DNA from 3 places in the Actinopolyspora sabaoui genome. Region 1 is predicted to be linked to each of the others. Evidence: riboswitches for the same ligand, from Rfam matches in the RefSeq annotation. Region 1 holds a riboswitch; each other region holds the start of a gene.
What was found. Region 1 has a riboswitch for cobalamin ahead of ACOQFL_RS11235 (ribonucleoside-diphosphate reductase subunit alpha). Riboswitches for the same ligand answer to the same signal wherever they lie in the genome.
Positions count from the first base shown of each region.

Region 2: another riboswitch for cobalamin. It lies ahead of metE (5-methyltetrahydropteroyltriglutamate--homocysteine S-methyltransferase); the one in region 1 lies ahead of ACOQFL_RS11235 (ribonucleoside-diphosphate reductase subunit alpha).
Region 3: another riboswitch for cobalamin. It lies ahead of ACOQFL_RS06855 (putative cobaltochelatase); the one in region 1 lies ahead of ACOQFL_RS11235 (ribonucleoside-diphosphate reductase subunit alpha).

Region 1 is NZ_JBMIHH010000005.1:255,376-265,918, forward strand. It holds gene ACOQFL_RS11195 (hypothetical protein) at 48-536, opposite strand; gene ACOQFL_RS11200 (coiled-coil domain-containing protein) at 639-1,802, opposite strand; gene ACOQFL_RS11205 (hypothetical protein) at 1,969-2,613, opposite strand; gene ACOQFL_RS11210 (DivIVA domain-containing protein) at 2,618-3,694, opposite strand; gene ACOQFL_RS11215 (DUF3817 domain-containing protein) at 4,630-5,013, shown strand; gene ACOQFL_RS11220 (heme o synthase) at 5,010-5,948, shown strand; gene ACOQFL_RS11225 (Acg family FMN-binding oxidoreductase) at 6,248-7,249, shown strand; partial or broken gene ACOQFL_RS11230 (SAM-dependent methyltransferase) at 7,529-7,813, opposite strand; cobalamin riboswitch at 7,847-8,080, shown strand; gene ACOQFL_RS11235 (ribonucleoside-diphosphate reductase subunit alpha) at 8,224-10,543, shown strand, end outside.
Region 2 is NZ_JBMIHH010000005.1:125,490-136,032, forward strand. It holds gene ACOQFL_RS10615 (hypothetical protein) at 566-2,890, shown strand; gene ACOQFL_RS10620 (hypothetical protein) at 2,914-4,734, shown strand; gene ACOQFL_RS10625 (CPBP family intramembrane glutamic endopeptidase) at 4,902-5,864, opposite strand; gene metE (5-methyltetrahydropteroyltriglutamate--homocysteine S-methyltransferase) at 6,161-8,452, opposite strand; cobalamin riboswitch at 8,592-8,849, opposite strand; gene ACOQFL_RS10635 (serine hydrolase domain-containing protein) at 9,020-10,372, shown strand.
Region 3 is NZ_JBMIHH010000003.1:390,429-400,971, reverse strand. It holds gene ACOQFL_RS06900 (CDP-alcohol phosphatidyltransferase family protein) at 1-253, opposite strand, end outside; gene ACOQFL_RS06895 (cellulose synthase operon protein YhjQ/BcsQ) at 720-2,258, shown strand; gene ACOQFL_RS06890 (hypothetical protein) at 2,255-3,526, shown strand; gene ACOQFL_RS06885 (YbhB/YbcL family Raf kinase inhibitor-like protein) at 3,612-4,157, opposite strand; gene ACOQFL_RS06880 (S1 family peptidase) at 4,515-5,321, shown strand; gene ACOQFL_RS06875 (LysE family translocator) at 5,347-5,982, opposite strand; gene ACOQFL_RS06870 (S1 family peptidase) at 6,305-7,171, shown strand; gene ACOQFL_RS06865 (adenosine deaminase) at 7,393-8,394, opposite strand; gene ACOQFL_RS06860 (GNAT family N-acetyltransferase) at 8,547-9,023, shown strand; cobalamin riboswitch at 9,067-9,236, shown strand; gene ACOQFL_RS06855 (putative cobaltochelatase) at 9,273-10,543, shown strand, end outside.

The DNA.
Region 1 (10,543 bases):
AAGCGAGGCTCACGAACCGCGGCGGAGTCGTTCCGCGGCGCCGTCGCTCAGTGGAGCTCGAGTTCGTTGCTGATCGTCAGCAGCCGAGCTTTCGCCTGCCCGAATCGTACCCGGTGTTTGGCGGCGCACAGTTCGATCCGCTCGCTCCTGCGAGCGTTGGACGAACGTCCGGTGCCGAGGTCGGCCTCCTCGGTGTTCCAGGGGCTCGCCGCGTCCTCGTGGTCCGGCAGGGTCGATTCCGGATCGGTCTCCCCGGCCTCGTTCCGATGCCGATTCTCCGGTGTGCTCGCCGGTGGGGGCGTCGGCACGTTCGCTGTCGGCATGTTCGCCGTGGTCGGGCTCGCTGTCGGCGGGCTCGACTGAAGTGCGTCGCTCACCACTCGAGCCTGTCGTCGGGACCTGGCCGCGGCTCGGTTGCCGCGACGGTGTTCGCGCCGCCACAGCGGCACGAACACCAAGGTGGCCACACCGAAACCGGCCAGGAAGGTTAGTGCGAGCAGGTCGATCGCCGGGAAGGTGAGCTGTGCCAGCGCCATCGTCGCGTGTGCTCCTCTCTGCTGTTTCGGGACGGCCTTCACCCGAGCGCGGTCAACGGAGTGGGGCGGTCCTTCGGTGTCGCTTCCGCCTGCCGTGCCTGGTCAGTTCCGACCGGCGGGATCCTGCTCTTCCAGCGATCCGGAAGCCGCGCCGGTGACGGTGGTGAGTCCCTCCTCGGGGGTCACCACCGCATCCGACTGCTCTCCCCCCGGGCGCTCGTAATCACCCACGCGTGGATCAGGGGCGCTCGCCATCACCGAGGTTTCCGGGGCGGAACCGTCGGTACCCGAGGCCGGTTCCGATGTGCCGTCCTCCGCTTCGGGGAGGATCGGAGTCAGCTGTACCGGGATCGAAGTGGGCGAGGTGACGAAACGGGTCACGTCCGATTTCCGGTCGGCCTCGGCCGTTTCCCGCTCCTCCTTTCCGGAAGTGCTGTCGTACCGCGCCGTACCCTGCTGCCCGGCATCCTCCGGTGTCGGCGCTTCGTCCTGCTCCGGCGCTTTGCGCAGTGAGACCGCGGAGGCGCCGATGGTGTTGCTGGCCGTGTCGAGCGTGTTCAGCACGTGATCACGCAGCGACTCCAGCTCCGTGCGGTGCCGGGTGATTTCCTCCAGCGTTTCCCGCCTGTGCCGTTCCGCCTCGGCTTCCTGCTTACCGCATTCGCGGCGGGTTCGTTCCACCAGCTCGGCCGCGTCCCGCCGCGCCGCGTTCATCAACGACTTGTAGGCGTCCCGGACGGACCGGCGCATCCGCTGTTCCCGTTCCCGCAGTTCGTTGAGCTGTCGTGCCCGGTCGCGGTGCAACCGTTCGTGGCGTCGTTCTATCTCGGCGAGCAGTCGTTCGCACTGCCCGTGCAGCTCACCCGCGGTGTCCTCGGCCTGCTCGATCAGCCGGTTCGCCTCGCTCTCGGCGGAACCGCGGATCACTTCCGCTTCGTGCCCTGCCTGTTCGCGGATGGTCCGCAGTTCCTGCTCGGCGAGCGCCAGCATCTCCTGCACCCGCTGGGAGGCGGCTGGTAGACCCGTTTCCGAGGACTCCACGTGGTGCAGGCGTTGCTGTGTCTCGATCAGCTCCTGACGGGTCCGGTCGTAGAGCTCGCGCAGATCCGAGTTCAGTCGAGCCGATTCGTTGCGATCTATGGTCACCAGTTCGAGCTGGTTCTCCAGCACCTCGAGATGCTCCAGTACCTGCTCACGTTGAAATCCGCGGAACTGGACGTCGAACCCGGGCCGGAGCGGAACCACGGCGTCGGCGGCGTCTTCCATGTCGAATCCTCCTGTCCGCGACTGCCCTACGAGATCGGCTCGATGATGATCGAGAGTGGGATTGCCGTATCGGATCGAGACGTGGGATCGCTGGTCCCCACGAGGGGGTGCTTATCGGCGTGCCGCGCCCGGTGGGATTTCGGCTCGCCGCCGGGTGGCTCCGGCGCTACCGCTGTTGCCTGCCGTTGCTCGAATGACCGTTCTCCTCCATCCGCAGTTCGCCGGTCAGGCGCATGCGCAGTTCCTCCAGCCGCTGTTTGCTGTCGTCCATCGGTTGGATGTACTCCCGGTGGAACCGCTCCGCGCTCTCCTCGCTGCCGAAGTGGGACTCGGCACCGGGGCTCCCGGGGGGCGAGTCCCCGGCGTTCGACTTCCCGGGGTTCGTGGGTTGTTCGGTTCGGGCGGGTTGTTCCGACACATCGGTTCCGGCCATCGCGTCTGGTTCGGTGGGTGCCTCCACCCCGGTAGGAGTGACCGGCCGGTTCCGAGGACCCTCGTCCCGTGTCGGGTCCGTTCGGTTATCCGGTTCCGCCGCGCTTGCCTCGGAGGACTCGACGCGCTCCGCGTCGTCCTCCTGCGGAGCTCCCCTTCCGATCCTTCTCGGTTGCCCGTTACGTCCCGAACCGCTCAGCAGGGCCGTCGAGGTGGTCAGTCTGGCCAGTTGCCTGCGCAATCGTTGTTGCCGTCGCCGTGCTCGGAAGAGCAGGATCGCGGCCGGAAGCGCCGTGAGTAGGACTCCGGAAAGCACCGCGAGCCCCAGCCGGAGCAGGTGCCATCCGGCCGGAGCCCACGGGATCAGCTCAGCAGTCATCGAATCAGTGTCCGTAGTCGACCGAATGGGGGTGGTTCTCGCCGTCCGTACCCAGGGGGTTTGCCCTGTTCAGCACGGGGACCTCGTCGTGTACCGGGTCGTCCTCGGTGACGGGGTTCACGGGGATCGGCCGATTGCCGGTCTCCGCGGCCTGCTGGTCCGGCTGGAACGGGATGCGTTCCTCCACCGACTCCCGCGGCATTTCCGGTTCGGCGGGGGAGAGCGCTTCGCGTGTCTCACCGGTTGCCCCACCACCGGGAGTGGCGTAGGAGAGGTCCGTCTCCCGTTGGGGCTGTTCGACGATCAACAGCGGTCGGGGCTGTTCGCTGAGTACGTCGCGTTGTTGCCCGACGAAGGTGGCCACCGCGTCCATGTTCTGCACCAACCTGCTGCGCAGATCCTCCAGCTGTTCGGCGCGGGAACGCAGCTCACTCATGAGCTCGCTGTGCCTGCGACGGGCGTCCTCCTCCAAGTCGCCGCAGCGCTGACGAGTGTTCTGGAGCAGCTCGTCGGCGTCCCTGCGCGCGGCTGTCAGGGCCTCTTCGTAGGTACTGCGGTAGGACTGCTTGAGTTGCTCGGCCCTCGCCTCGACCTGGGCGGAACGCGAAGCGTGCTCCTCGTCGAGACGCTTTCTGCGTTCCTCGAGGTCGTCGACGAGTTCCGAACACTCCTGGCGCAGTTCGGCCGCGCGGTTCTCCGCCTCGGTCCGGACGCGTTCGGCATCGGTCTCCGCGACGCCGCGGATCGTCTCGGCCTCACGGTTGGCGTGCTCACGAATGGCGGTGGCTTCTTCCTCCGCCATGTTCAGCATGTGTTGCATCCGCGCGGTGATGTAGGGCTGCCCGGTATCGGCGTTCTGCACCCGTTTCAACTCACCGGCGGTTTCCTCCATCTGCCTGCGCGTCTCATCGGTGATGCGCCGTTGGTCCTCGTTGAGCCGGATCGCCTCGTCCCTGTCGGTGACCAGGATCCGGATCTGGTCCTCCAGCAGTTCGATGTGTTCCAGAACCTGTTTTCGGTTGAATCCGCGGAACTCGTTGTCGAACCCCGGCCTAAGGGGAACGATGGCCTCGTCTTCCATGGTCCACCGCACTTCCGCTCGACACTGTGCTGCTGGTGATCCTAAGCGGAGTGACGGATTTTCCGGCGCATGCTTGATGCGCACGTCCGCGTTCTCACTCGAACGAGCGAGACTCCTCGTTGAATGAAATAAATTCATTTTATTGTGGGTAGGTACGCGGATGTTACGCGCGAAATCGTGGCGAATACGAAATCGATAGGAAAAATTTTCACGAAACGTGTGGCAGTGCTCGACGAATTCCCTGACCCGCGCTGAGCATGCTGCGACTGTATTCCGGAGGTACGAGTAGGCTCCCAACTCGAAGGAGGTGGCCGACACGAGTTCACCGAACAGGCGTGCATCGCCAACCGCGGTCCGAGGCGGTCTACCGCATTCCGCGCGACCGGGCGTGCCGAGGCGACGAACTCCGAGCCACCACCGGCCGACGAGTCGATGATCACCGCCGCCCTCGCCACTCGGAAGCCCGAGTCGCGTTCCTACGAGTTCGGCGCCGAGGCGTACCACTCGGCCCACTCGCCACTCGGCCCACTCGGCGAGCACCGGTAGCGGGAGACCGCTATCCCGGCTCGCCGATCGTTCGTCGACGGCGGCGGCCCGGCTGGGGTCGCTCGCGCGTGGTGGTCGCTCCGGGGATGGCCGTGCCGCGGCGCAGCCCGGAGCGCTCGCGGTGACCCGCCTGGGGCGTCCCCGTGCATCGCGTGAACCCGGCGGTTCGGGGTGCCGTTGTACCCGCCCGAAGTGGCCGAGACCACTGTCGGTGTCAGGTAGTCGCAAGTCGCTGTGAGCCGTGGCGTACGGTCTTCAGCGACGGGCAGCCACGGTGGCCCGCCTCATCCGCGTGCCACGGACGGCAGTCGATCCATCGGCCCACGAACGGGACGGACACCGCCGCCGGGGTCGTGGTGGAGGCACGAGGCGGGATTGAGGGAGTTGTCGTGAAGCCGAGTGTTCTGCTGACCGGTTACCGGGTCATGGCGTATGTGACGGCCGTGCTGCTGATCGCACTGTGCGTGGCGATGGTGGGCAAGTACGGCTGGCCGAGCGGCACCGACGTGCAGCACGTCGGCGAGACCGCCACCACCGTCATCGGAATCGCCCACGGTTGGCTGTACATGGTCTATCTGGTGTTGGCACTGTTGATCACTCGGCTGTTGCGGGTCCCCATCGGGCCCATGATCCTGGTCCTGTTGGCCGGAACGATTCCCTTCGGTGCCTTCTTCGCCGAGCACAAGGTGGTTCAGTGGTTCCGCGTGTGGAGCACAGCAAAGTACGGTCCCGCGGCCGGGACAACCCAGCAGACCGGGTCGGCGCAGACATGACGACCGCGACACGATCCACCGGGGACGAGGAAAGCTCCGCGGGCCGCGCCGGGGCGCGCGGTGTGCTCAGCGCCTATTTGGCACTGACCAAGCCACGCGTCATAGAGCTGCTGCTGATCACCACGATTCCGGCCATGTTCCTGGCGGAACGCGGGGTCCCCTCGTTGCTGCTCGTGTTGGTCACCCTGGTGGGGGGAGCCATGGCAGCGGGCAGTGCGAACACGCTCAACTGCGTCGCCGACTCGGACATCGACGCGGTCATGGACCGCACCAAGTCCCGCCCGCTGGTCAGCTACCGCGTGCCGCGTACTCACGCCCTGGTGTTCGGGCTCGTGCTGAGCGTGGCATCGTTCGCCGTGCTGTGGGGCGGGGCGAACCTGTTGGCCGCGGTGCTCGCGCTCTCGGCCACGTTGTTCTACGTCTTCATCTACACGCTGGTGCTCAAACGGCGCACCTCGCAGAACATCGTCTGGGGCGGCGCCGCCGGCTGCATGCCGGTCCTGGTCGGCTGGGCCGCCGTCTCCGGAACCGTGGAGTGGCCCGCGGTGGTGATGTTCGCCGTGGTCTTCCTCTGGACACCCCCGCATTTCTGGTCCCTGGCGATGAAGTACCGCGAGGACTACGAACGGGCGGGCGTGCCGATGCTTCCCGTGGTGGCGACTCCGCGGCAGGTCTCGGCGCGCATCCTGGCCTACTCCTGGGCCACCGTGGCGAGCACGCTGCTGCTGATCCCGGTCACCAGCTGGATCTACGTCGGCTGTGCCGTGGCGATCGGTGCGGTGTTCCTGGTGATGGCACAGCGACTGCACCAGGGGGTGCGCCGTGGTCGCGGCGTCAACCCGATGCGGCTGTTCCACCTGTCGAACAGCTACCTCAGCGGGTTGTTCCTGGCACTGGCCGTCGACGCCGCGATCGGGCTGCCCGTGCTCGGCTGATCAGTCCGGCACGGATGGTGCTCCCGTCGCGGTCCGAGCTCGTGCGGTTGGCACTGCTCTCGCCGATCCTGAGCGCGGTACCGTCCGCCCGCGCTTTTCCGCCGGCATATATCCGTCGAATTCCGCTCGTGCCCGGTAACCGCGCTGCGGCTTTCCCGGCACGGCGGCATAGTGAGCCCTGGGATTTCGATATCCGGCCCTTTCGCGCTCGGTGATCCCGCCCGGCACTTCGGCCGCCACTGGTGCCGATCGATCGCGCTATCGCGGCGAGCGCACACTCGTGTCCCAGGGGGTCGACCATGAGTTGGCTCAGACCGCACCGGCGGCGAGCCGGTACTTCCACAACCGAACAGGGTTGGTCACCCGAAGAGGTCCACAGCCTGGAGGACGCGGTCGCCCGGGCACCCTCGGTGCACAATACCCAACCTTGGGAACTGACGACGAGTGATCGCACGGCCCTGCTGCGTGAGCGACCCGACGTGGCACTCGAACAGCACGATCCGGAAGGCAGGGATCGGCGGCTCTCCTGCGGCGCCGCGGTGACCAACCTGTTCCTCGCGGTGCGCGCGAGCGGCTGGGCCGCCCAGATTCGACGGGGACCGGAGGAAAGCGAATCCGACGATCCCCGGCTGGTCGCCACCGTCGGGGCCACGCATCGGCAACAGCCGACGGTTTCCGAGGGGCAGCGCTTCCGGGCGATCCCCCGGCGTGCCAGCTATCGCAGGCCGTTCCACCAACAGCAGCTCCCCCACGTGGGGCGGGAGGCGTTGCTGGCGGCGGGGAACTCCTCCGAGGTTCACGCGCGCTGGATAACCGGTATCGAGGAGGCCAGGACCCTTGCCGAGATCCTGGGCTACGCGGCTCGAGTGCACCGCAGGGACCGCCACTACCAGCGGGAACTGGCCATGTGGCTGGTGAGTGGACAGGGTGGTGTGGACCCGGGAGGCGGCATCGCCTCCGAGGATCTCGGTAGCGAGGGTGTGGCCGCCGTCGGCCTCGTCGGCTCGAGCAGCAGGCTGCCCGACGAACGGCATCTCTCCGAGTGGATCGCGAATGAGTCGATCATGGTGCTGACCACCGGCACCGACGAACCCGCCGCGCACCTCCGTGCCGGTGAAGCCATGCAGTTCGCCTGGCTCACCGCCACCAGCCTGGGCCTGGTGGCCTCGGTCATCACGCAACCGTTCAACCTCACCGAGGTGCGCGCGGGACTCCGGGACCGACTCGGACTGCCGGGGCCCCCGCACGCGTTGCTCAGGTTCGGTTATCCCGTTCCGGTGCCGAGTCAGCGCCGTTTCTGAGGCTGTCCGAGGTTCGAGGTCGTGGCCTGCCGGGGCTGTCTCAGCGTGCCAGACGTCCCGCCGCTCCGTACGCGTTCGAGACCTCGATCGCCTCGCGGGTGACAGTGTCCGGGGTGCCAGCTCGGCAGCGGTACGAGTCCGGGGTCCACCAGTTCGTAGCCCCATCAACTCGGTTATCTCGTGCGGAGGGCGCCAGCTGACCGGTGTCGGCGTGCGGGCCATGACCTCCTCGGCGTCGGCGAGCAGTCGCTGTGCGTGGGCCACCGCCACCGGTTCGTGATCGCCGTAGGTCACCCGGGTACTCGGATTGAGCGACTGGGCCACTTCGTGCACGTTGCCAACGGTCGGAATGCCCGCCCCCAGGTCCAGGAACTGGTCGATCCCCCGCGCGGACAGGTACGCGACCGCGCGTCGTCCGAGGAAGGCCCGGTTGGCCCGCGCGTACTCGCGAGCGTGTGGTCTCGCGGTCGATCCGGCCTCGGCCGCTGCACGATCGGCCGCGAAGTTGGTGGCTCCACCCAGGTAGTGGTCGTACACCCGGGCAGCAAAAGCTCGGTAGCCCATGTGGGGGTTGCATAGATCCAACAAGTCAACATGTAGTGTGTTGATGTCGGCGGTTCACCGGATTCGAACGATTCGGTGTGCCAACAGGGAACCCGGTGCGACTCCGGGACTGCCCCGCAGCGGTAAACGGGAACGAACGCCGTGCCACCCCCAGGGTGGTTTCAGCACTGGACGTCGATTCGTCCGGGAAGCGACGGTTATCAGGACCGGCGGTCGAACCGCCGGAAGCCCGTGAGTCCGAAGACCTGCCGTCGATGCGCGCACGAGCGTGCGCGCCGTCCGCGACCTCGAGGGAGGGTCCGCGCGAACTTGGCCGGACGCGTGCCCCGGAATCCGGTGCCGTGTCCCGCGGGCCTCGTGTGTTCCCGCCCGGTCCGGGCATCGGTTCGAACTCGCGAGGAGAGTGCACAGTGACTCAACTGTCCGACGCCGTCGTGTCTTCCGTCGCCCTCGACATCCGCGTCAGCGGCCCGCTCGGGGAATCGGAACCACTGAACTGGGACAGGGTGTCCACAGTGGTGGAACAGGCCTGTGCCGGGTTGGCGGACGTGTCCGCCGAGCACGTGTTGCGCGAGGTGCGGCGCAACCTCTACGACGGTATCTCGTCCGACGAGCTGGCGAGCGCGCTGATCATGGCCGCCCGCACGCTCGTCGAAGCCGAACCGAACTACTCACTGGTCACGGCCCGGCTGTTGTTGGACGACCTTCGCCGCGAGGCCCTCAGCTTCCTGGAGGGACAGCAGCGTGAGGCCGACCAGGAAGAGATGCGGCACCGCTATCCGGACTACTTCGCCCGCTACGTGCGACACGGCATCGAGATCGGCCAGCTCGATTCGCGGCTGGGTGAGTTCGATCTCGAAGAACTCGGCGCCGCGTTGCGCCCGGAACGCGACACGCTGTTCGACTTCCTCGGGGTGCGCACCCTTTACGATCGCTACCTGCTGCACGACCGGGGGATGCGTTACGAGCTGCCGCAGGCGTTCTTCATGCGGGTGGCCATGGGGCTCGCGCTGGCGGAGGACGATCGCGGCCGTCGTGCGGTGGAGTTCTACGAGCTGTTGTCGGGCATGGATTTCATGTGCTCCACCCCGACGCTGTTCAACGCGGGAACCACCCGTCCCCAGCTGTCGTCCTGCTTTCTCACCACCGTCGACGACGACCTGCGGCACATCTTTCACTCGATCGGCAACAACGCCAAGCTGTCCAAGTACGCCGGAGGACTGGGCAACGACTGGACACCGGTACGCGGCATCGGTGCCCACATCAACGGCACCAACGGGCAGTCCCAGGGTGTCGTGCCGTTCCTCAAGATCGCCAACGACACGGCGGTGGCGGTCAACCAGGGCGGCAAGCGCAAGGGCGCGGTGTGCGCCTACCTGGAGACCTGGCACATCGACATCGAGGAGTTCCTCGACCTGCGCAAGAACACCGGCGACGACCGCAGGCGCACCCACGACATGAACACCGCGAACTGGGTTCCGGACGAGTTCCTCCGGCGGGTCGAGGCCGACGGCACCTGGACGTTGTTCTCCCCCGACGAGGTTGGTGACCTGCACGACCTGTACGGCACGGAGTTCGCCGAGCGCTACCGTGAGTACGAACGCGCCGCCGAGCGCGGCGAGCTGAAGGTCCACCGCGAGGTGGGGGCCGTGGACCTGTGGCGCCGGATGCTGACCATGCTGTTCGAGACCGGCCACCCGTGGATCACCTTCAAGGATCCCTGCAACCTGCGCTCCCCGCAGCAGCACGCCGGGGTGGTGCACTCCTCCAACCTGTGCACCGAGATCACGCTCAACACCGACCGGGACGAGGTCGCGGTGTGCAATCTGGGCTCGATCAACCTCGCCAACCACGTCACCGCCGACGGTATCGATCGCGAGCGGTTGGAACGCACCACCCGAACCGCTGTGCGCATGCTCGACAACGTCATCGACATCAACTTCTACACGATTCCGGAAGCACGCGACTCCAACCTGCGGCACCGGCCGGTCGGGCTGGGAGTCATGGGACTGACCGACGCGCTGTTCAGGCGTCGCATCCCGATGTCCTCGCAACGGGCCGTGGAGTTCGCCGACCGGAGTATGGAGGAGATCAGCTATCACGCGATCTCCGCCTCCTCGGAACTGGCGGCCGAACGCGGCCGCTACGAATCGTTCGAGGGTTCGCTGTGGAGTCGGGGGATCCTGCCGCTGGACTCGCTGGAGCTGCTGCGGCGCGAACGCGACGGGGACGTCGAGTTGTCGAGCTCCTCGACACTGGACTGGCAGTCGCTGCGGGAGAAAGTGCGGCTGCGGGGAATGCGCAACTCCAACGTGATGGCGATCGCTCCCACCGCCACGATCTCCAACATCTGCGGCGTCGGGCAGTCCGTCGAACCGCTCTACCGCAACCTCTACGTCAAGTCGAACATGTCCGGCGACTTCACCGTGATCAACCCGCACCTGGTCGACGACCTGAAGCGAGCGGGGCTGTGGGACCGGCGCATGGTGGCCGATCTGAAGTACTACGACGGTGCTCTCGGATCGATCGAGCGAATCCCGGAGGAACTCAAGGAGCTCTACGCCACGGCGTTCGAGATCGACTCGGACTGGCTCATCGAGGCCGCGGCGCGCAGGCAGAAGTGGATCGACCAGGCCCAGTCGCTGAACCTGTACCTGGCGCGGCCGAGCGGACGCGAACTCGACAGGCAGTACCGCAACGCCTGGCGCAAGGGGCTCAAGACCACCTACT
Region 2 (10,543 bases), 130 kb from region 1:
CCCGCCTCCGTGATCGATGATCGATTCCCGATGGATGGTCGGTCCGGGAACCGCCGAGGGAGCCGGGAGAGGTGGCCGTGATTCCAGCCGTTGCCAACGGGGAGTCACGGCCACCACTGTCGGTCGTCCTCGACGAGCGAGGTGGCTCGTGACGCCTATTCCCTGAGTCCGGCAGCACCCACCCGGCCGCACCGGCTCCCTCTTCGACGGCCCGGTTCGACGGCCGGGTACCCGCCACCCGCGTTCTTTCCGGGATGGTCTCGTGCTCGGGTGGAATTCCCGTTTTTTCTCTTTTTGGGTCGTCGGGTCTTTTCGCTGCTCCGGACGGATCAGCGAAGATGCTGCTCTCGGGGGCGTTTCGGAATGCGGCCGCTCCGGTACGATCCACTAGGAAATTTTTTCGGAATCATGGGGGAATTGGTTAACGGTATTCTTTCTCGGTTTTGATTCCCCCGAAGTGCCTGTGGGTCGTGTTCCGGGGGGGGGGGCGACCCGTTTGAGCGGAAGGGCTCATCGAGCATTGTTCTATTTTTCGCGTGCGGCGTCGTTCGCACGAAGACTTGTAGTGCCGTTTTCCGCGTTCCTGGTGGTGGTCGGGCTGCTGACCGCTCCGTTCGATGCGGATGCGACCCCGGCGCCTCCCTCGGGCGAGGAGAAAAACGAGTCCCCCGAGTCCGAGGCGAGAGTGGCGCCCGAGAAACGTGCCGAGAAATTGGGCGAGGGGTGGCGCTCCTCGGAGGATCTCGCATGGACCACCTCCGGTGATACGACCGGTTTTCATATTCTCACGGCGAAAGCCGATTCCGGATACTCGTGGCGCACGGTGGCGACGCTCTCCGAACCGGGAATACCCTCGGACCGCTGGATCGGCAATGCCTGCGTGACCGGTTCCGGTGACCGTGCCGTGGCGGTCTACGCGCCGCGCGGGTTCACCAATGAGCGGAAACTCGTGAAGCGAGGCGCTTTCACCGCGGTGGTGAACCTGGTCACCGGTGAGGTCGACAAGATCCCGGTGAGGTCCAGCATGGCCTACTTCAATCCCGGCTGCGGCCCCGGTGAAGAGGTCGTGCTCACCCAGGAAGGACATCAGAAGAACGGGCAGACCCGTCTGATCCGTCTCGACACCGCCACCGGCGAGTTGTCCCCGGTCGTTACCGACGGGCAGGTGACCTCCGCACTGCCGTCCAAGCACGGGATCATCGCCGCACGGGGCAGCCGGTTGCTGCGGATCGATGGTTCGGGCGGCCAGCACGAGGTCGCTCGTGCTTCCAGCGTCCCGTTCCGGATGAAGAGCGACTCGGCCGGTGGCATCGTGTTCCAGGAGCGTTCGCGGAACGACGAAACGGTCAGGGTACGCCGCTGGGACGGCGAACAGGTCCGCCCGGTGGCCAGCGGGGAGCTCGGCAAAATCCGGGTCAAATCGGGCAAGGGCGGATCGGTGTTCGTGACCGGTGATGCGGTGCGAGCGGCGCGGGCAGCGTCCGGCCCGGTGCGGATCCTGCCGGTTTCGACCGAGGCTCAACCGTCCACGACCGGGGATGTCGCCATTACCGGTGTCGAACTGAGCAGCAGTGTCGCGAAGAAGGCGCCGACGCGACCTCGCCCCTCCCGCAGGGAGGAAGTGGAGATCCGGGCGAAGGTGTTCGAGACCGGTGCTGATCTGGAATTCGGCGTGACGCCTGATTCGCCTGCCGCCTCGGACACCGAGGCGAGCGCACCGCACCCGAAACTGGGAGTGACGAAGTCGGGCGGCTCCGACACGATGCGGGCGAGCGGTTCCGCCACCAGTCCGGTCGACCAGGGGAGAACCTGCGCCGTTCCGCGCAACGATCCCAATACGCAGGTCTACCAGCCGACCCCGCGTCAAGTGGAATGGGCCGTCAACCAGGCCGTGCAGCACAACCTGCATCCGTCGAGGCCCGACAACTGGAAGGAATCCGGGCTGCAGTCCTGGGATCCGCAGGGCATGTTTCCTCCGATCCCCCTCGAGGGCGGTGGGGAGATCCCGGCACAGATCATGCTGGGGGTTCTCACGCAGGAATCGAACATGTCGCAGGCCAGCTGGCACGTACTGCCCGGCGTGACCGGCAATCCGCTGATCGGCAACTACTACGGCCGTGAGGTTTACGACGAGGATCCCGGCAACGACTGGGACATCGACTTCTCGGAGGCCGACTGCGGTTACGGCATGTCCCAGGTTACCGACCACATGCGGTTGGCCGGGCACGAGAAGCCGGGTGGTCTCCCGTCCTGGCCGATGCGGAAGCAGCGTGCGGTGGCCCTGGACTACGCCACCAATCTGGCCGCCGGTATGCAGATACTCCAGAAGAAGTGGAACGCCACACGACGTGCCGGGATGACCATCAACAACGGTGATCCGGCCAAGATCGAGAACTGGTTCTACGCGCTGTGGGCGTACAACAGCGGCTTCTACCCCGAGGGGGATCATCCCACCGGTCAGTGGGGAGTCGGATGGTTCAACAATCCGATCAATCCGCGCTATCCCTCCGATCGCGCACCGTTCCTCGAGGAGACCTACCACGACGCCGCGCATCCGCAGGACTGGCCGTACCCGGAAAAGGTCATCGGTTGGGCGGGGCACCCGTTGGCCAACGCGGACGGCGCGGGCTACCGCGCGGCCTGGTGGAACAGCACAGGGGCGCGTGCCAATGCCAAGCCGCCCATCCAGTTGTTCTGCGGGGACAGCAACTCGTGCGAGCCGACGAACCTCACGAAGCCGTGCAAGCGGGAGGACTACCGCTGCTGGTTCCACAAGCCGGTGGTGTGGAAGACCGACTGTGACGTCACCTGCGGTAACGAGTTCATCAGATTCGACACCACGTATCCGGAGCAGCCGGACGGCACGAACTACCCCCGAAGTGCGACCTGAACGGCCTCCCCGCCGATGCTTTCGTGGTCGACGACGTGGCCGATTCGGTGGGGTCGGTGAGACCGAACTGTTCGCGTTCCTGGAGCAATTCGGGAAGTTTCGACCTGCGGTTCGCCAGCGACGCCAACGGCAAGTACCCCTCGAAGATAGACTTCCACCAGATCGGTGCTGGATTCGGAGGTCACTTCTGGTTCGCGCACACGCGCAAACCCGGCGCCATGGGCGGCAAGATGAAGGTCACGGGCACCTGGACGCTCGACCACGAGCGCACCGGTCCCATGAAGATCATGGCCGCTCTTCCCGACCACGGCGCGCACACCGAGATCGCGAACTACCGGGTCAACGCCACCCGGGGTCCCGGCGGACGAGTGACGAAGCAACCGGGTGACGGCGTCAGGTGGGTCTCCATCGGGACGTACATGTTCGACGGGGTGGTACCGAAGGTCACGCTCAGTTCGGAGACACCGTACGGAACCGGGGAGAACGACATCGCGTTCGACGCGATGGCATTCATACCCATCGACGGGCAGTACCACGAGCACACCGTCGAGGCCGATGCCCTGTTCGACGAGAACCAGAACATCGACACCGCCGCCCCCGAATCGTGGCTGAACGAGAGCCCGCTGGAGAGCAGGGAAAGGCTCTACAACTGGGCCATGACCATGTCCGACAAGATTCTTTCCATGAAGAACTGCGATTCGGAGGTGGGAGACTGTCTTACGCCGCATGTCGGAGCGGCCGTGGCGAACTGGCGTTCAGAGGTGATGGCCGCGGGCAAGGATCCGATCAACCATCCGGACGGAAACAGTATCTCCAGCTGGATCGGGTTCGCCAACTCCTACAAGGACAGGCCGGATTCCTACACCAGGCCGGACAGCTTCGACGACGACTCCCGTTTCAAGATAAGAACCAAGGCGACCACTACGTTCGTCAGTGATGAGAACGGGAAGATCGTGCCGGGGAGCCAGTCCGCGAGTTACGCCAACAGAACGGCTGACACCCACCTTCCCCACTTCGTGCTCGAGCTTTTCAGGGCCATCTCCGAGGACTACAAGATAAGTCTTCCGGACCTCGGCTACAGGGCCAAGGACCTCAACGAGCACAACGGGGAGTACACGAGCGTCGATCCACTCCGGAGCGGGATAATCCCCGGCCGTGCTTATTCCTACGGCGGGCAGGCTCCGAAGCTGACCACCTACACGGGGTCGGGCGAGCAACGTGGGGCCACCTGCGTCGCGGTCCGAACCGTGGCGGGGGGAAGCATCGGTTACCGGACCCTGCTGAGCAAGGAGGGGCCGACCACCGCCATGAGCGACTTCAGCGACACACTGAGCAATTCGCAGTATGTCGCCCAGAGTGTCTGGGAGCTGGTCGAGAACATTCGGGAAATGTTCTTCGACAGCGGTTCGTTCCCGGTGGTGGAGTCGAGCCTGTACAACGTCGCTCCGCCCATATGGCAGGACCTGAACTTCCGGGCCTGCACCAATGAAACGGTCCGCAAGGTGGATGGTTATCCGATCCTGCGGGCCAGCTGGATGCCCGATCACTACCTGTATCACAACGGTACGGCCATGGATCAGTCCGGCGCCCTGCGCAAGACCAGTCTCCCCCTGATGAGAGGAGATTTCGAGAACTTCAGTACGGCGACCATCGAAGTCGCGCACGAGTACACTCCCTACGGCCAGTGCAGAGCGTACGTGGAGGACAACTCGTTCGCTCGGAACAAGAATCCCTGGGGTATAAACCCCGTGCCGAGACCCGGTTTCAATCCGTCCTCGGTGCAATTCTGTTCCGATCCGGATCTCGCGCCGGATCCCGAGTACAGCAGCTATGATGTGAGTTAGTGCTAGCTGACGGGGTGCGTCTCGGGCATCGAGCAGCGAGACGCACCCCTGCACTTGAATCCCCGGCCGGCACACCCGCCCCGGTTTACGAGCGATAACCCGGTGGCCGACCCAGCCGCCCTTCCGTTGCCGGACGGCCGGGTCCACGGTGATTCCGGTTGGGGTCGTCAGCGGTGGTGGAACCGGGAGACACCGCTGGTGATGCCCTCCTCTTCCACCTGCTGCCGTGGGATGTGCACCGGCAGCCGGTGCAGTGCGACCAGTAGCAGAATCAGCAGCCCCAGCACGATCCAGCCCGTCCAGCCGAGCAGTCCCACCGAGACGTTGGAGAACGTTTCCTTCGGTGCGTTGAACACGGCGGGGAGTACGGCCGCCGCGTTGAGGAAGCCGTGTGCGACCACGGCGGGCCATACGCTGCGCGAGGCCAGCCGGAGCCAGCCGAGCAGCACGCTGACGAGCACGCAGAACACGATCATCAGAATGAAGGCGGCCACGACAGGCACCGTCGGGTAGTTGTACCCCAGCACCAGCAGCGGAGCGTGCCAGAGCCCCCACAGCACCCCGGTGATCAGGAAAGCGGCGGGTTGCCCCAGTGGCAGCAGGGCGGGTGTGAGGTAACCGCGCCAGCCCAACTCCTCACCCGCGGCGGGAATCACGTTCAACCAGCCGAACACGAACACGTGCGACAGCAGCAGCAGGCCCCCGACGAAGGCGGAGTCCGGAGCCTGGTCGGTCAGCGCGAAGCGGAGCTGGCCCGGCAGCCCGGCGAAGTCGAACCAGTGCGCGTCGTAGACGGTCAGTGCCCAGCCGACAACCAGCGCCAGCAGCATCGCCACCGGGGCGCCGAGCCAGCCGAGCACCCCGTACCGCCACCAGCCGCGTATCCCGTTGGGGTGGGTCACACCGGTCTCGCGGAGTATCCGGCCTCGCGGGCTGATCCAGCGGTTCGTCACGAACGTCGCCACGGCAGGCGTGAACATCATCGCGATCAGCAATGGTGGGTACCAGGCCCAGGACAGGCCCTCGCCGGAAAGCCACAGCGGCAGGGTCAGCAACCACGCCGGTATGTAGGCGATCAGCACGAAGCCGACCACCCCGCGAACGTCCACTCGGTCGTACTCGGAGCTCATCACGGTATTCTGCCAATCCAAGTCGCACGGATACAGCGGGTGATCGTCGATATTCTCCACGGAAACCCGACTTCCCGGCCTCCGTGGGGGCGGTCGGCACAACATCTCGCGGGTTCTCGCCGCGGCGAGAACCGTACGGTCGTCCACCGAACACGAACGGGTCGCCCCGGAGTCCGTGAACTCCGGAGCGACCCGTTCCACGCCGTGCGCGTGTCGCTCCCCCGCGAACCGCGCGGGAGCTCATGGCTGGTGAACACGCACGGCGCTAGTCCGACGATCCGACCCGTCGGGCGCGCTCAGCTCCGCAACGAACCGCGCACCCGCTCGGTCGCGACACGCATGTTCTCCAGGGCGGTCTTCACCTCCTCGTAGCCACGGGTCTTGAGCCCGCAGTCGGGGTTGACCCACAGCCGCTCGGCGGGCACGGCCGCCAGGGCCGCGCCGAGCAGCTTCTCGATCTCGTCGGAGTCCGGCACACGCGGCGAGTGGATGTCGTAGACACCCGGGCCGACGCCCCTGGCGAAACCGACCTCGTTGAGGTCGTCCAACACCTCCATCCGGGAACGAGCGGCCTCCAGGCTCGTCACGTCCGCGTCGAGGTCCACGATCGCGTCGATGACCTCGCCGAATTCGGAGTAGCACAGGTGGGTGTGGATCTGCGTGGCGTCGGTTACGCCCGCCGTGGCCAGGCGGAACGAGCGCACCGCCCACTCCAGGTACTGCCCGTGCTGTTCCGAACGCAGCGGCAGCAGCTCCCGCAGCGCGGGCTCATCGACCTGCACCACACCGATACCGGCCGATTCGAGGTCGCTCACCTCGTCCCGGATCGCCAACGCCACCTGGTTGGCCGTATCACCGAGCGGCTGGTCGTCGCGGACGAACGACCAGGCCAGGATGGTCACCGGGCCGGTGAGCATGCCCTTGACCGGCTTGCTGGTCATGCTCTGGGCCTTCTTGGCCCACTCGACGGTGATGGGCTCGGGCCGCGAGACGTCGCCGAACAGGATCGGCGGGCGCACGCAGCGCGAACCGTAGGACTGCACCCAGCCGTTCAGCGTGCTCACGAAGCCGTTCATGTACTCCGAGAAGTACTGCACCATGTCGTTGCGCTCCGGCTCGCCGTGCACGAGCACGTCGAGTCCGAGGTCCTCCTGCATGGTGATCACACGCTGGATCTCGTCGGCCATCCTGGTGTTGTAGGTGGCCTCGTCGATCCTGCCGTCCCGGAGCTGGGCACGCGCCTTGCGGACGTCCGTGGTCTGCGGGAACGAACCGATCGTGGTGGTCGGCAGCGGCGGCAGTCCGAGAGCCCGCTGCTGCTCCGCACGCCGCTTGGCGTACTCACCGCGTTCGGCGTCCCGTGGACGCAGCTTCGAGGTGCGGTCACGCACCGTCTTGGCGCGCAGCCGGGCCGCGTTTCGCCGGTCCTCGATCGGAGCGCGGGCCCTGTCCAGCTGCGTGCGCACCGCGTCCCGCCCCTCGTGCAGGGCGCGGTCGAGCAGCACGACCTCCTCGACCTTCTGCCGCGCGAACGCCAACCAGGACTTGACCTGCGGGTCGATGTCCTTCTCGGCCTCGACGTCGTAGGGGACGTGCAGCAGCGAGCACGAGGTGCCCACCGAGACCTCACCGGCGAGCCCGAGCAGCGTCGCCGCCTTGGACAGCGCGTCGTCGAGGTCGGTCCGCCAGATGTTGCGACCCTCCACCAGACCGGCCACCAGCGTCTTGTTCCGCAGACCGGTCAGTCCGGACAGCACCTCCATCGTGGTCGAGCCGGCCACGAGGTCGACCCCGACCGCCTCGATCGGCGAGGAGGCCAGCACGCCGAGGGCCTCGCCGGGATCACCGAAGTAGGTGGGCACGAACAGCTTCGGCCGCGCGGTGAGCTCACCGAGCTTGCGGTAGGCCCCGCGCAGCTTCTCCAGTTCCGCCGGCTGGCGGTCGGCCGCGAACGCGGGCTCGTCCAGCTGCACCCATTCCACACCGGCGCGGTGGAGCTCACCCAGCAGCTCGGTGTAGACCTCCAGCAGATCGTCCAACCGGTGCAGCGGCGTGAAGGAGGACGGTGCCCCCTCGGCGCTCTTGGACAGCAGCAGGAAGGTCAGCGGCCCCACCAGCACGGGGCGGGTGGTTATCCCGAGTTCCCCGGCTTCCCGGAACCGCTTCACGGGGGTGCGGTCGGCGAGGCTGAACTCGGTGTTCGGGCCGATCTCGGGAACGAGGTAGTGGTAGTTGGTGTCGAACCACTTCGTCATCTCCAGCGGCGGGGTGGATTCCACGCCGCGCGCCATGGCGAAGTAGGTGTCCAACGAGTCCAGCCCCAGCTCGCGGTAGCGCTCCGGCACGGCGCCGAAGGTCACCGCGGTGTCCAGGACCTGGTCGTAATAGGAGAACGTGTTGCTGGGAACGGATCCCAGACCCGCCGCGTGCAGTTCCCGCCAGCTCTGGGTACGCAGCGTGCGGGCCGTCTCGCGCAGCTGTTCCCTGCCGCTCTTGCCCGCCCAGTAGCTCTCCAGCGCCCGCTTGAGTTCCCGCTGCGGGCCGATACGGGGGTATCCGAGTACGGTGGATCCGATTTCGCTGGTCAAAGCTCTCTCCTCGCGAGCTCGACGACATGGTCGACCGAGCACCTCGAGGAATGAGGGCACACGTGTCCACGGTCGCGTGGGAGCTCGCGACGTGACCGCCCTGCCGACCTTCCCTCGAGGTCCCGGACTCGCGCACCGCTCGCGGTACGCACCGACGGCAGGTCTTCGGACTCGCGGGCACCACCGGCTTCAGCCGGTTCTCCTACTGGTCGTCGGCTTCCCGGACCTCGGGTCCAGTGCCGTGTTCCGCTCGCGATCCCGGTCGGGGAGCGCGGCGGTGACGACGTTCGTTCCCACTCACCGCTGCGGGGCAGTTCCGGATTCGCACCGGATTCCCTCTTGCCTCAGCGGCGGGACCGTTCGCCCTCGCCGCTGAACCATCGGCGCTCGTATGGTTGCGCTCGCCGTCCGGTTTGGCAAGCCCCACCCGCCTTTCACGGCGGTTGATCGGCACGCTCGTACCGCCGCTCGGCTGCCGTTTCGCCGTTCGATGTAGCAGCGGTCACACCGCGTCCCGCCGCGTGGCGAACTTGCCAACGTCGGTGACAGCGCGAAAGTATGAGGCGCATGGCCGGTGAACTGCTGCCCGCGACCCGACGCGCCCTGCTGCGCCGACTGGCACTGGAACAGTCGGGCAACCGTGTGCCCTCGATTATCGCCGGACTGGTGCGTGACGGTGAGACGATCTGGGTGGATTCTCGTGGGCGGGTGGACGATCGGCGGCCCGACTCCGATACGCAGTACCGCATCGGGTCCATCACCAAGACCTTCGTGGCGGTGCTGGTGATGCGACTGCGCGACGAGGGGCTGCTGTCGTTGGCCGACCGGTTCGGTGACCACGTGCCGGGCACGGCGGTCGACGACCGGCAGATCTGGCAGCTGCTCGCGCACTGCAGTGGGCTCAGCTCCGAGCCTGCCGGGCAGTGGTGGGAACGGACAAAGGGCGAGTCCGCCGAGGACTTCCTCGCGGGCGTGGACAGCGCCCAGCTGCGTCCCGAACCGCAGCACGTGTTCCACTACTCCAACACCGCGTTCGGGCTGCTGGGGCAGTTGGTTGAGCGAGTACGCGGCAACGAGTTCATGTCGGTGGTCCGCGAGGAGATCCTGGAACCGCTCGGGATGCGCCGCACCACCGAGAGCCCCGTCCCGCCGTACGCCCCCGGGCTGGCGGTGCACCCCTGGGCCGACGTGTTGCAATCCGAACCGTTCGAGGACGCGGTCGCGATGGCCCCGGCCGGTCAGCTCTGGTCCACGGTGGATGACATGATCCGCTGGTTGCGCTTCCTGACCGGTGAGACCGGGGAGGTGCTGCACCCCGACACGCTCGACGAGATGCGCAAACCGGCCAGTGTGGACGACGGGCCGCAGTGGACCAGGGGAGCCGGGCTGGGGCTGCAACTGGCACGGCACAACGGTCGTGCGCTCGTGGGTCACAGTGGTTCCATGCCGGGCTTTCTGGCCAACATGCTGGCCGACCCGGCCGAGTCCACCGGTGTGATCTTTCTCGCCAACACGACCGCCGGAGCGAACGGCGCACTCGCGGTCGATCTGCTCGAGATCCTCGCCGAGCACGAACCCCGCATCCCGCCGGAGTGGGTTCCCGAGGGTGGGGTCTCCGAGGAGCTGCTGGAGCTGACCGGCCTGTGGTACTGGGGGCCGGTCCCGCAGCTGCTCCGAGTGTTGCCCGACGGGGTGCTCGATCTCGCTGCCTGGCAGGGGCCGGGTCGGCCATCACGATTCCGGCCGGACGGACCGGACAACTGGATCGGACTGGACGGGTACCACCGCGGGGAACGACTGCGCGTGGTGCGCGCCGCGGACGGCACAGCCACGCATCTGGATCTCAACACCTTCGTCTTCACCAGAAGGCCCTACGATCCGTCGGCCCCCGTTCCGGGCGGAACATTGCCCTGGGAGTGAGAACTCGGTGCGAGTTTCCGCGTGACTTCGTCGCGCCCTGCGTCCAGGGAAGCCCCCTGCTGCGAAGCACGAGCCTGCGTGTGATCGCGCGTCGGCCGATCCCGACATTCGGGAGTCCCGCCCCGGGGATCCGCCCCGGTTCCTCGACGGACCGCTGGCGGAGACGGTTGT
Region 3 (10,543 bases), on a different contig from region 1:
CGGTGGCCAACCCGAGGATTCCACCGAATGTGAACACCGCGCTCATGGTGGTCACCTGGTTGGGGGTAAACCCGGCCGGGTAGGCCGCGGCGGCGAGATAACCGCCCGCCTTGCGGTTGATGAACCTGGAGTACGCGGGTGCTCCGCCGGCGGATTTCTGCGCTCCGGGGAGGCGGTGTAACGCTTCCCGGAACGCCGATTCGGCCCGAACGTTCCCCGACCGGGAACCACTCCGTAAGGCAGGTCCGCGCACAGGATCTCCTTCGTCGAAGGTACTCGTAGCTCTGTCCGAATACGTCACCCGGATCCGGGACGGGCCGTTATCGAATCGATGTTTCCGATGAGTGTTCACTCGAGAAGACGGAGAAATCGTCGTGTGCTCCGAGCGGGCGGAAACTTCACGATTCGTCAGACTCTCGGACGTGCCCGGATACTCGTCAAGCGGGCGCTGTTCGTTACACCGTTATCGTAATCATGGTGTTCGCCTCGGGGAGTGACACCGTTACCCCGCCCTCGGCGTAAGCTACCCCGCGGAGCGCGCCGACCGGCACGTTGTTCGGACACTTCGGACCGGTCGGAATCGGGTAATCCTCCGCTCACTGGTCGGGCCCCACGGAGGCTATCGTGATCGGTGCCGCCGTACCCCGTGCCTGTCGTCGCGGTGACCAGCTCGATCGTGACCGTCTCCGGTGGCCGCTCACGCGTCGAATGGAGCTCGCATGAATGAACCCCTGCCCGCCCCGAACATTCTCGGCGCGTTATGGCGCTATCGATTGAGTTCGCTCGGGATCGTCCTCGGCACCGTGCTGGTCAGCGTCCTCGTCGCGTTGACCGTGGGAAGTGCCGGAGTGGCCGAGGCCCGCATCGTGCTCAAGGCCCCCGATTCGGCGCAGGCGCTGGGTTTCGAGGTCACGAGCGAATCGGGGTTCGTGCGATACGTCAACCAGCGTGCGCTGTTCGTGACCTCCGATCGTACGCTGGGAACCGCCCGGGAACGGCTCGGCGGGCAGGAGACGATCAAGGAACTTCGTGAGGCGGTCACCGCCAAGGCCTCCGACAACGGTGACTCGATTCTCGTGCGGGTCGACATAGGTGATGCCGAACGCTCCACCGAGATCGCCAACGCCGTGGTGGCCGCCTACCAGCGGGAGTCCAGGGCGGAGGTCTCCGCGGCGGCGGACAAGGCGTTGCAGGCGCTGCGCAACCGACGCGAACAGTTGGTGGCCGACATCGCCGAATCCGGTTCCGGCACTGATTCGGCCTCCAGCCGCACCATCAGCGAGTTGGACCAGCGCATAACCGAGATCAGGATCGCCTCCGACCAGTTCGGCGATGGTGTGTCCTTTGTCGACAAGGCTGTTACCGACTCCTCGGGCGTCCTCACCGCCCTGCTACGTGACGCGGTCGTCGGATTCGCGGTGGGAGTGCTGTTGGCAGCGACGGTCGCCTGGGCACGCGCCGATCGTAACCGCAGAGTGCGCGACGCCGCGGACCTCGCGCGGTTGTCCGACGAACCACTGCTGGGTGAGGTGGAAGCCCTCGGCGAGGGAGAGACCGCTCGGTTGCACAACCTGGTGGTGCCGCCGCTCGGGTCCTACCGCCTCGTTTCCTCGGTACTGCGCAACACCGTCCGAGGTGGACTGGTGGCTGTCACGGGAGTTTCCACCGGGGACGGTGCCACCACGACGGTGCTGCAGGTGGCGGGAGCCGCCGCCCGGGACGGGCTTCGGGTGTTGGTGGTGGACGCGGCTGTTCGGACCAGGGAACTCTCGCACAACGTCGCGTTGCAGAACGACTGGTACGGCATGGCCCCCATCGCCACCGGTGCGGCGACCGTGCACGCCTCCACCAGGGTCATCGAGGTGGGACCCGGTATCGAGTTCCGAGTCATCCCCGCCGGGCGTGCCAGCGAGGGAGCTCCCGACTACTTCCGCTCCTCACTGTTGCGCAGAGCGATGGTGGAGGCCCGGGGTGGTTACGATCTCGTGCTGGTCGATCTGCCGCCGCTGGAATCCGCCCCGGAGGTCAGTGCCCTGGTCCCCGCCGCGGACGGAGTCGTGCTCACCGTCCGCAAGGAGCGTTCCGTGGCCGCGTTGCGCAGGGCACGTGAACGGATCGAGCTGCTGGGTGGCAAGATCGCCGGTTACGTTTTCACCTTCGCTTCCCAGAGCTCGCCGACTACGGCGCAGCCCACCGAGCAGCAGGGCGAGGCGCAGGGGCGAGTTTCCGCGACAACCGTTCACCGAGGTGGACAGTGACCTCGTACCGAACTCCCGGATGGCTTCGTGGCCAGGTGCGGGACGGTGTGGCCGGAGTGGCGGCGCAGGGGATCACCGCCGCCACCAGCCTCCTCGTCCAGCTGGTCGCGGCCGTTTCGCTGGGACTGTCACAGTATGGTGTCTTCGCGGTGTTGCTCGCCATGCTCGTCGGGGCCAACGCGCTCTACATCGGCTTCGTCTGTGACAGCTTCACCGTTTTCGACCGGCACGAACCCCGATACCGTGCGGCACTGGTCAGCGCGGCGCTGCTGGTGGCCGCGTTGTGCGTGTCGGGTGCGCTGGTACTGGCACTGACGTTCTCCGGTGGTGGGCTCCGGCTGGCTGTCCCGTACGCGCTGCTGGTGGGCTGCAAACTGGCCGCGGAAACCGTACGCAGACTGTTCGTGGTCCGGGTCTCCTTCCACGCCCTGCTGCTCAACGACGTGTGTTCGCTCCTCGTCACCGCGTTGGCGCTGCCGGTGCTGTCGGCGGTGGCTCGGGACCCCACTCCGGCGATGCTGTTCGGATCGATGTGCTGCGGTGCGTTCGCCGCGATGTCGCTCGGCTTGTGGCAGTTGCCCGGTTACGAGTGGCGTGCGCTGCGCCCGGGGGTCGCGGAACTGCCGGGGCTGGCCCGGTTCGCGGTGTGGCGAGCCCTGCAGTCCGGACTGCGTCCGCTGACGTTGCTGGCCGCCAGGCTCTCGGTGGTCGGGCTGATCTCCACGGCGGCTGTCGGGGTGCTCGAACTCGCCCGGTTGGTGGTCGCTCCGGTGCAGGTCGTGATCAACGGCTCGGGAAGCCTGTTGCTGGGCAAGCTGGCGGCACGCGAGCGGGGCGGTGACCGACGGGACCCGCGTCTGATCGGAAGGGCCGCCGGGCTGCTGTGCGGTGGCACGGTCCTCGCGGGACTGCTGATCGCGGTGCTGGCCCTGCTGCTCGCTCCGCCGTTGTTCGGCAGGAGCGTCGATGCCGGGGCCGTGTTCGGTTGGGTGGCCTATCTCGCCTTGTGGGCGGCGGGACTTCCCTATGCCACCGAGCTCGTGACCCGACGCATGTCCCGTGCGGTGTTCCTCCCACGGTTGACGGACTCGGTCGTGGGGCTGGGCGTGGCCACTACGGCGCTGGCGCTCGGCGCTCCGGTGGCCGCGTTGCCTTGGGCGTTGGCACTGGGTGGCGGATATGCCGCTTATCGGCTGCGGACGTTGGTTCGGTCCGAACCGGGTCTCCCGGCGGCCGCGGCGGAGCCTGGGGGCTACCGCGCGCGGTGAAGTGTCGACACCGCCGTCGTGCGGCCCCGGTTACTCACTCGGCGCCGCACGACGGTGCTCCGTGCCAACCGCACCGAGGAACGGTTCAGTGCGCGTAGGTCGGTGTGATCACGGCACGCCCCAGGGTGTGGAAGGCGAGCATGAAGTTGACCACGGCCGGAGTGGCGGTGCTGTCGACACCGAGCTTCTCGCTGTCGACCGCGTTCACCGCGAAGTAGTAGCGGTGTGGACGGTCGCCTTCCGGGGGAGCCGCGCCGCCGAACGCCTGCTCGCCCACGTCGTTGCGCACGTGGAAGGCGCCCTCCGGTACGCCGGTACCGCTTCGGTCACCAGCACCGGTCGCCAGGTCGGTGACCGAGGCCGGCACGTCGACGAGTACCCAGTGCCAGAACCCACCGGGGATGGGGGCGTCCGGGTCGAAGCAGGTGATCACGAAGCTCTTCGTGTTCTCGGGGAAGCCGTGCCAGGAAAGCTGCGGCGAGATGTTGTCGCCGCCGGCTCCCATGCCGTCGTACGCGTGGGCCTTGGCCATGGGTTGGCCATCGGTTACGTCTTTCGAGGTGACCGTGAACGACGGCACTTCGGGCAGCAGACTGTAGGGATCGGGATCGATGGGACGCTCCAGGCTCATTGCGTCTACCCTTCTCGTCGATCGGATTTCGGTACACCTCGGCCGGAATCGCCGTTCTTCGGTGATCGGCCGCTTCCACCGTAATCATCGCTCCGACCTCGATCGTGGGCACTCCCGTCGAGCTCCCACCGGTCCGGTTCGTCTTTCGGCGCTGTGCCGGAAACGCCATTTTGTCGCTCGATCAGGTGAGTCGTTGTCCAATCCCGGCTTGCTGCTGAGCTCTCAGCGGCGAGGTCGTAGACACTGACCGCGACGGCCCGGTTACGAACGACCACCAATGCGCGAAATCCGGTACTCGTTTTCCGTTACCTCCGGACCACGGTTCCGGAAAGCGGTGACCGCTACAGGGAGCTTCGAATGCGACGACGCTTGTGGCCCAACCTTCCGGCTGTGCTGTTCGTGACTCTCGCGTTCTGGGTGGTGCTTCCCACGACCACGGTTGCCACCGAGGAACCACCTTCCGAACTGAACACGGCATCGGCCACCCCGATCGTCGGAGGAAAACCCGCCGACATCGACCAGTACCCTTGGGTGGTTTATCTGAGCGACTCCCGGGGAAAGCAGTTCTGCGGTGGTGCGCTGGTCGCCTCGGACAAGGTGCTGACCGCGGCACACTGTGTGATCGACCGTCGAGCCCCCAGGGTCGACGTGGTGGCCGGCCGGGCAGACAAGAACAGTCAGCGAGGCAGGGTCCTGGGAGTGACCGACATCTGGTCTCATCCCGACTACAGAAGTCCCTACCAGGGGGCCGACGTGGCGGTGCTGACACTGCGGGAGCCTGTGTCACGTTCGGTGGTGAAGTTGGCCACCCCGAGCGACGACGGCCTTTACGGTGACAGCACCGAGGCGACCGTGCTGGGTTGGGGAGCCCGTTCCGAAGAGGGACAGCACTCGGACGTCCTGCACCGGGCGACGGTTCCGGTGGTCGGTGACGCCGAGTGCGCCAAGGTCTACGACCGCCAGTTCGTGCCGAACGCGATGGTGTGCGCGGGGTACCCCGATGGGGGAGTGGACGCTTGCCAGGGTGATTCCGGCGGTCCGCTGGTCGTCGGGAACAAGATCATCGGCATCGTCTCGTGGGGCGTGGGATGCGCCCGCCCCGGAAAGCCGGGGGTCTACACCGAGGTGGCGGCCTATACCGACCGGATACGGGCCCGGTTCTGACCTCGGAAGACTCGCGTCGGGCCGTTCAGCCGACCACCAGTCCCACGGAGATCCCCAGGAACGCGGCCGCGCTGACCACGTCGAGTGAGTTGCGGATGCTCGGTTTCCGCAGTCGGCCCGCCACGCGGGAGGCGCCGAGCACGATCGCCAGCTCCCACACGGCGGCCAACGACAGGAAAACGAGCCCGAGCATCGTCAGCTGCAGGGCCGGACTGCTCGCGGCTCCCACGAACTGCGGCAGAAAGGCCAGGCTGAACAGCAGCATCTTGGGATTGGTGATGTTGCTGAACAGCCCCCGCAGGTACGGGTTGGCATCCGGCGTCGCCGGGGCGTCACCGAGCAAGTCGGCGGTGTCGCCGTGCCGGGAGCGCCAGAGTCCGTGCAGGATGGTCGCTGCCAGATAGATCAGATAAGCCGCTCCCACCCACTTCAGCATCGAGAGCACTTCCGGCCTGCTGGTGACGAGTGCTCCCAGGCCCGAGATCACCAGGGCCACCTGCACCAGGCTCGCGGTGTGTATGCCCGCCAGGGTGTACAGCCCCGGCCGTGTCCCGAACCTCATAGAGGTGCGAAGCAACAGGAACGTGTCCACGCCGGGGGTGAGTACTACCGCCGTGCTGATGAGCACGAAGCCCGGCAGGGTTCCCGGATCCAGCAGCATGCCGTTCCTTTCCGTACGTGACCGTGGCCGATTCGGGTCGTCGACACACGTTTCACCGACAAGAGGTCACTTGTGGACGACAGGTTTCACACGTTCGAGGGAGATCGTGGGGCCCGTCTCGTCGCTTGCCGGACTGCCCGGTTGGTGTTTCAGGATTAATGCCGCGCAAAGTCCGACCAAGAAGCAACTTTTTCGCCTGAAGGCGAGTATAACGAAAAAAATTACGCTACAGCTGTGAGTTGTCCCTCCTGTGTTCGGTGCAACAACAGGCGCTACGTTCCGTCGTGGATTCAACACGCTCGGGCAGAACTGGAGACCACTGTTGTGGGTTCACGGCGGCACTTCCCTCGAGGAGGCCAATCGACCGCTGCGGTGTCGACTCGGGGTGCTCGTGTGCTGCCTGGTTCCGTTGCTGTGGGCCGTGCAAACCACCACTGTGGTTCAGGCGGAACCGATGGCCGAGCGCGGTGACGTGCGGGGCAGAATCGTCGGTGGTACCGCGACCGCCCCGGAGGCCGCACCCTGGGCCGTCGCACTCACCGACTCCGCCGGGACCCACTTCTGCGGGGGTGCGCTGGTGTCCGCTCGTGAGGTCGTTACCGCGGCGCATTGCACGCTCGATCCGGCAACCGGTGCGGCCAGGAGAATCACCGACATCCGGGTCGTGCTCGATCGCCGCGATCTCCGAACCCGGGAAGGCGAGGTGATCGCCGTCGAAGAGGTGTGGCGACACTCGCGGTACGAGCACTTCACCCGTGGTTACGACGTCGCCGTGCTGACCCTGCGGAGCAGGGCCCCCGCGCCGCCGTTGAAACTGGTGGCCGCCGAGGAGCGGGAGCGGTATCGGCCGGGCACCACCGGCACCGTTTACGGCTGGGGACGCACCGCCGAGTCGGAACCGACCTCACCGGTGCTGCGTTCGGTACGGGTTCCCGTGATGTCGAACTCCCGATGTTCCCGGGCATACCCGGGTTTCGATCCCGGCGCGATGTTCTGCGCGGGATATCCCGACGGAGGCAAGGACGCGTGCGGCGGGGACTCGGGAGGGCCGTTCGTGGTCGACGGCAGACTGGTCGGGCTGGTCTCCTACGGAAGTGGTTGTGCCCGCCCCGGCTTTCCGGGGGTTTACACGCGGCTCTCCTCCTACGCGACGAAGATTCGCGATGTCGCGGTGACTCCCGTCCGGTGAACTCGCCGCCGGGGCGGAGTGGTCCGTTTCGGGAAAACCGGCCACGACCACTCCGCTCCGGTGAACGGGTGCCGGGCGCCGCGGGAGAGGTGCCCCTCATCATCGGGAGCGTCCCGGGGCACGGCCGTCAGTCCGGGCGCGCGGATACCGAGTTGACGCTCCCGGCGGACTCACCGTTTCTCTCGTCGGCGGTACTCTCGGCGTTCGCTCCGGGGAGGAAGTCAGACCGACTCGATCTCGGTCAGCAGCTGTTCGCGTCGGCTGTCCCGGAGGAACGACGCCTCGACGGAGTTGCGCGCGAACTCGCGCAGCGCGGTCTCGCCGAACCCGAGCTCCCGCTCGATCGCCCGGAAGTTGTCACCCACGTACCCACCGAAGTAGCTCGGGTCGTCCGAATTGATCGTGGTGAGCACACCGGCATCGACCAGTCGGGGCAGTGGGTGCTCCCGCAGGTTCGCCACACCGCGCAGCCTCACGTTCGACAGCGGACACACCGTCAGCGGAACACGGTCACGTGCCAGCCTGCTGACCAGCTCGGGGTCGTCGAGAGCCCGCACCCCGTGGTCGACCCGCTCGACCCCCAGCACGTCCAGCGCCTGCCAGACGTAGTCGGCAGGCCCCTCCTCGCCCGCGTGGGCCACCAACCGGAGCCCCGCCTGCCGGGCCCGGGAGAACACCCTCGCGAAGTCTCCCGGCGGATGCCCCAGCTCCGCGGAGTCGAGGCCGATGCCGATTATGCGCTGCCGGTGCTCCAACAGTTCGTCCAGCATCCGCTCGGCCTCCTCACTGCCTCGGTCGCGCAGGAAGCACGCGATCAGCTCGGTGCTGATCCCGAAGCGACGCTCGCTGCTCGACAACGATGCCTCCAGCCCGTCGAGCACCGTCTCCAGCGCCACCCCTCGGGTGGTGTGTGCCTGAGGGTCGAAGAAGATCTCGGCGTGGCGCACACCCTGCGCCGCCGCCCTGGCGAGGTAGCCATCGGCCAGCTCGGTGAAGTCCGCCGCGCTGCGCAGCACGTTCATGCCGGTGTAGTACAGATCCAGGAACGACTGCAGGTCACCGAACTCGTACTTCCCACGCAGCTCCTCCACCCCCGCGTACGGCAGCGTGCGGCCGTTGCGCTCGGCGAGGGCGAACGTCAGTTCCGGCTCCAGCGCACCCTCGATGTGGATGTGCAGCTCGGTCTTGGGCACTCGCAGCGCCGTCGAGGTTTCCGTGCTCAATGTCTCGTCCCTCCCTGTGGCGGTGAACCGAAGTAAGTAAACGTAACCGTTCCGTCCCGTTCCGCGCGGAGCCCTCCGCCGAGTCGTGGCATGGCGGACTCCGCACGCCACGACCGCCCGGGATCACGCGACGGTGTGATAGGTACTGGAGGGTGAACCCGCATCCCCTCGCCACCGCGGTGCAGCGCGCCTACACGGCCGATCTCGCGCCGGAGGATTTCTACCGCATGCTGCGGCTGCGCGTGGACGTCTTCGTCGTCGAGCAGCACTGCCCCTATCCGGAACTCGACGGTCGTGACCTCGAAGGAGCAACCCGCCACTTCTGGATCGACTCCGCCGATTCCGGCGTGCTCGGATATCTGCGATTGCTCGAGGACCCCGACGGCACCTTTCGGATCGGACGGGTGTGCACCGCCCCTTCCGCCCGTGGAATGGGGCTCGGCAAGAAACTGATGCGTGCCGCTGTCGCCGAGGTCCGCAAGTCGTACGCGGTGCTTTCCTCCCAGACCTATGCGGTGGGGTTCTACCGGTCGTTCGGGTTCGTCGAGTGCGGTGAGCCCTATGAGGAGGACGGAATACCGCACATCGACATGTATCGGGACCCGACAGTGACGGGAGTAACGCGGTAGGGCACGACGTTTGGTGCCCGAACGGGCTTCTGCGAGGATGCGACGTGGCCCAAGCAAGCAACGGTCAGGAAGCCGGTGTGAATCCGGCACGGCCGGCGCCACTGTGACCGGGGAGCGTTTTTCCCACGAACTGGCCACCGGGAGTCACCCGGGAAGGCCGGAGAAACGCGGCGATCCGGGAGTCAGGACACTGCCGTTGCTGCGTTCCGCAACCAGGGGCGTCCGAGACCCTAGGAAGGAATACCGGCGATGACCGCTGCCACATCGGCACCGTCCACCGTGCGATACCCGTTCTCCGCGGTTGTCGGGCACGACGATCTGCGACTGGGGTTGTTGCTCAACGCGGTGTACCCGCGTATCGGCGGGGTGCTGGTGCGGGGGGAGAAGGGTACCGCGAAGTCGACCATCGTGCGTGCGCTCGCGGCTCTGCTGCCCGCTCTCGACGTCGTCGAGAACTGCCGCTTCGGTTGCGATCCCGCCGAGCCGGACACGGACTGCCCCGACGGGCCGCACGACGAGGCGGCGGCCGGGACTCGTCGCCCCGCCCAACTCGTGGAACTCCCGGTGGGCGCTTCCGAGGACCGCCTGGTCGGATCGCTTGACGTCGAGCGCGCGTTGACCGAGGGAGTCCGCGCCTACCAGCCCGGTCTGCTGGCCGCGGCCAACCGCGGGGTGCTCTACGTCGACGAGGTCAACCTGCTGCACGACCATCTCGTCGACCTGTTGCTCGATGCCGCCGCCATGGGCCGTTCCCACGTCGAGCGTGAGGGGGTCTCGCTGTCGCACGCGGCGTCGTTCCTGCTGGTCGGCACCATGAACCCGGAAGAGGGCGAGCTGCGTCCCCAGCTGTTGGACCGCTTCGGGCTGACCGTGCAGGTAGCTGCCTCGCGCGAGGTCGACACGCGTACCGAGGTGGTGCGTCGTCGACTGCGCTTCGAGGCCGATCCCGTCGGGTTCGCGAAGGAATGGGCGGAGGAGGACGCCGAGCTCGCGCGACGCATCGCCGATGCCCGCTCCCGGGTCGACTCCGTCCAGCTGCCGGACTCCGAGGTTCGCCGGATCGCTTCGGTGTGTGCCTCGTTCGAGGTGGACGGTATGCGCGCCGATCTGGTGCTGGCACGTGCCGCGGTCGCGCACGCCGCATGGCGGGGAGTCGACGCCGTCGCCGCGGCGGACGTGGAAGCCGCGGCGAGGCTGGCGCTGCCACACCGCCGACGGCGCGATCCGTTCGACGAGCCGGGAATGGACGAGCAGCAGTTGCAGCAGGCCCTGGCCGATGCCGAACAGGACGCAGCGCAGCAGCAGGAGTCCGCGTCGGACTCGGTCACGTCCGGTTCGGACGGTGGTTCCGAGTCGAACGATTCCGAGAACGGCCCCACTGACGGCCCTGACGAGGGGCCTTCGGACGAGGACGGTTCCGGAGGTGGTGGCACCGGCGCTCCGGACGCGCCCCAGGGGCCCGACAACGCCCCTTCGGGAGGGGCCGAAGGGGCACCGCCTTCCGGCGACGATGCCGCCGG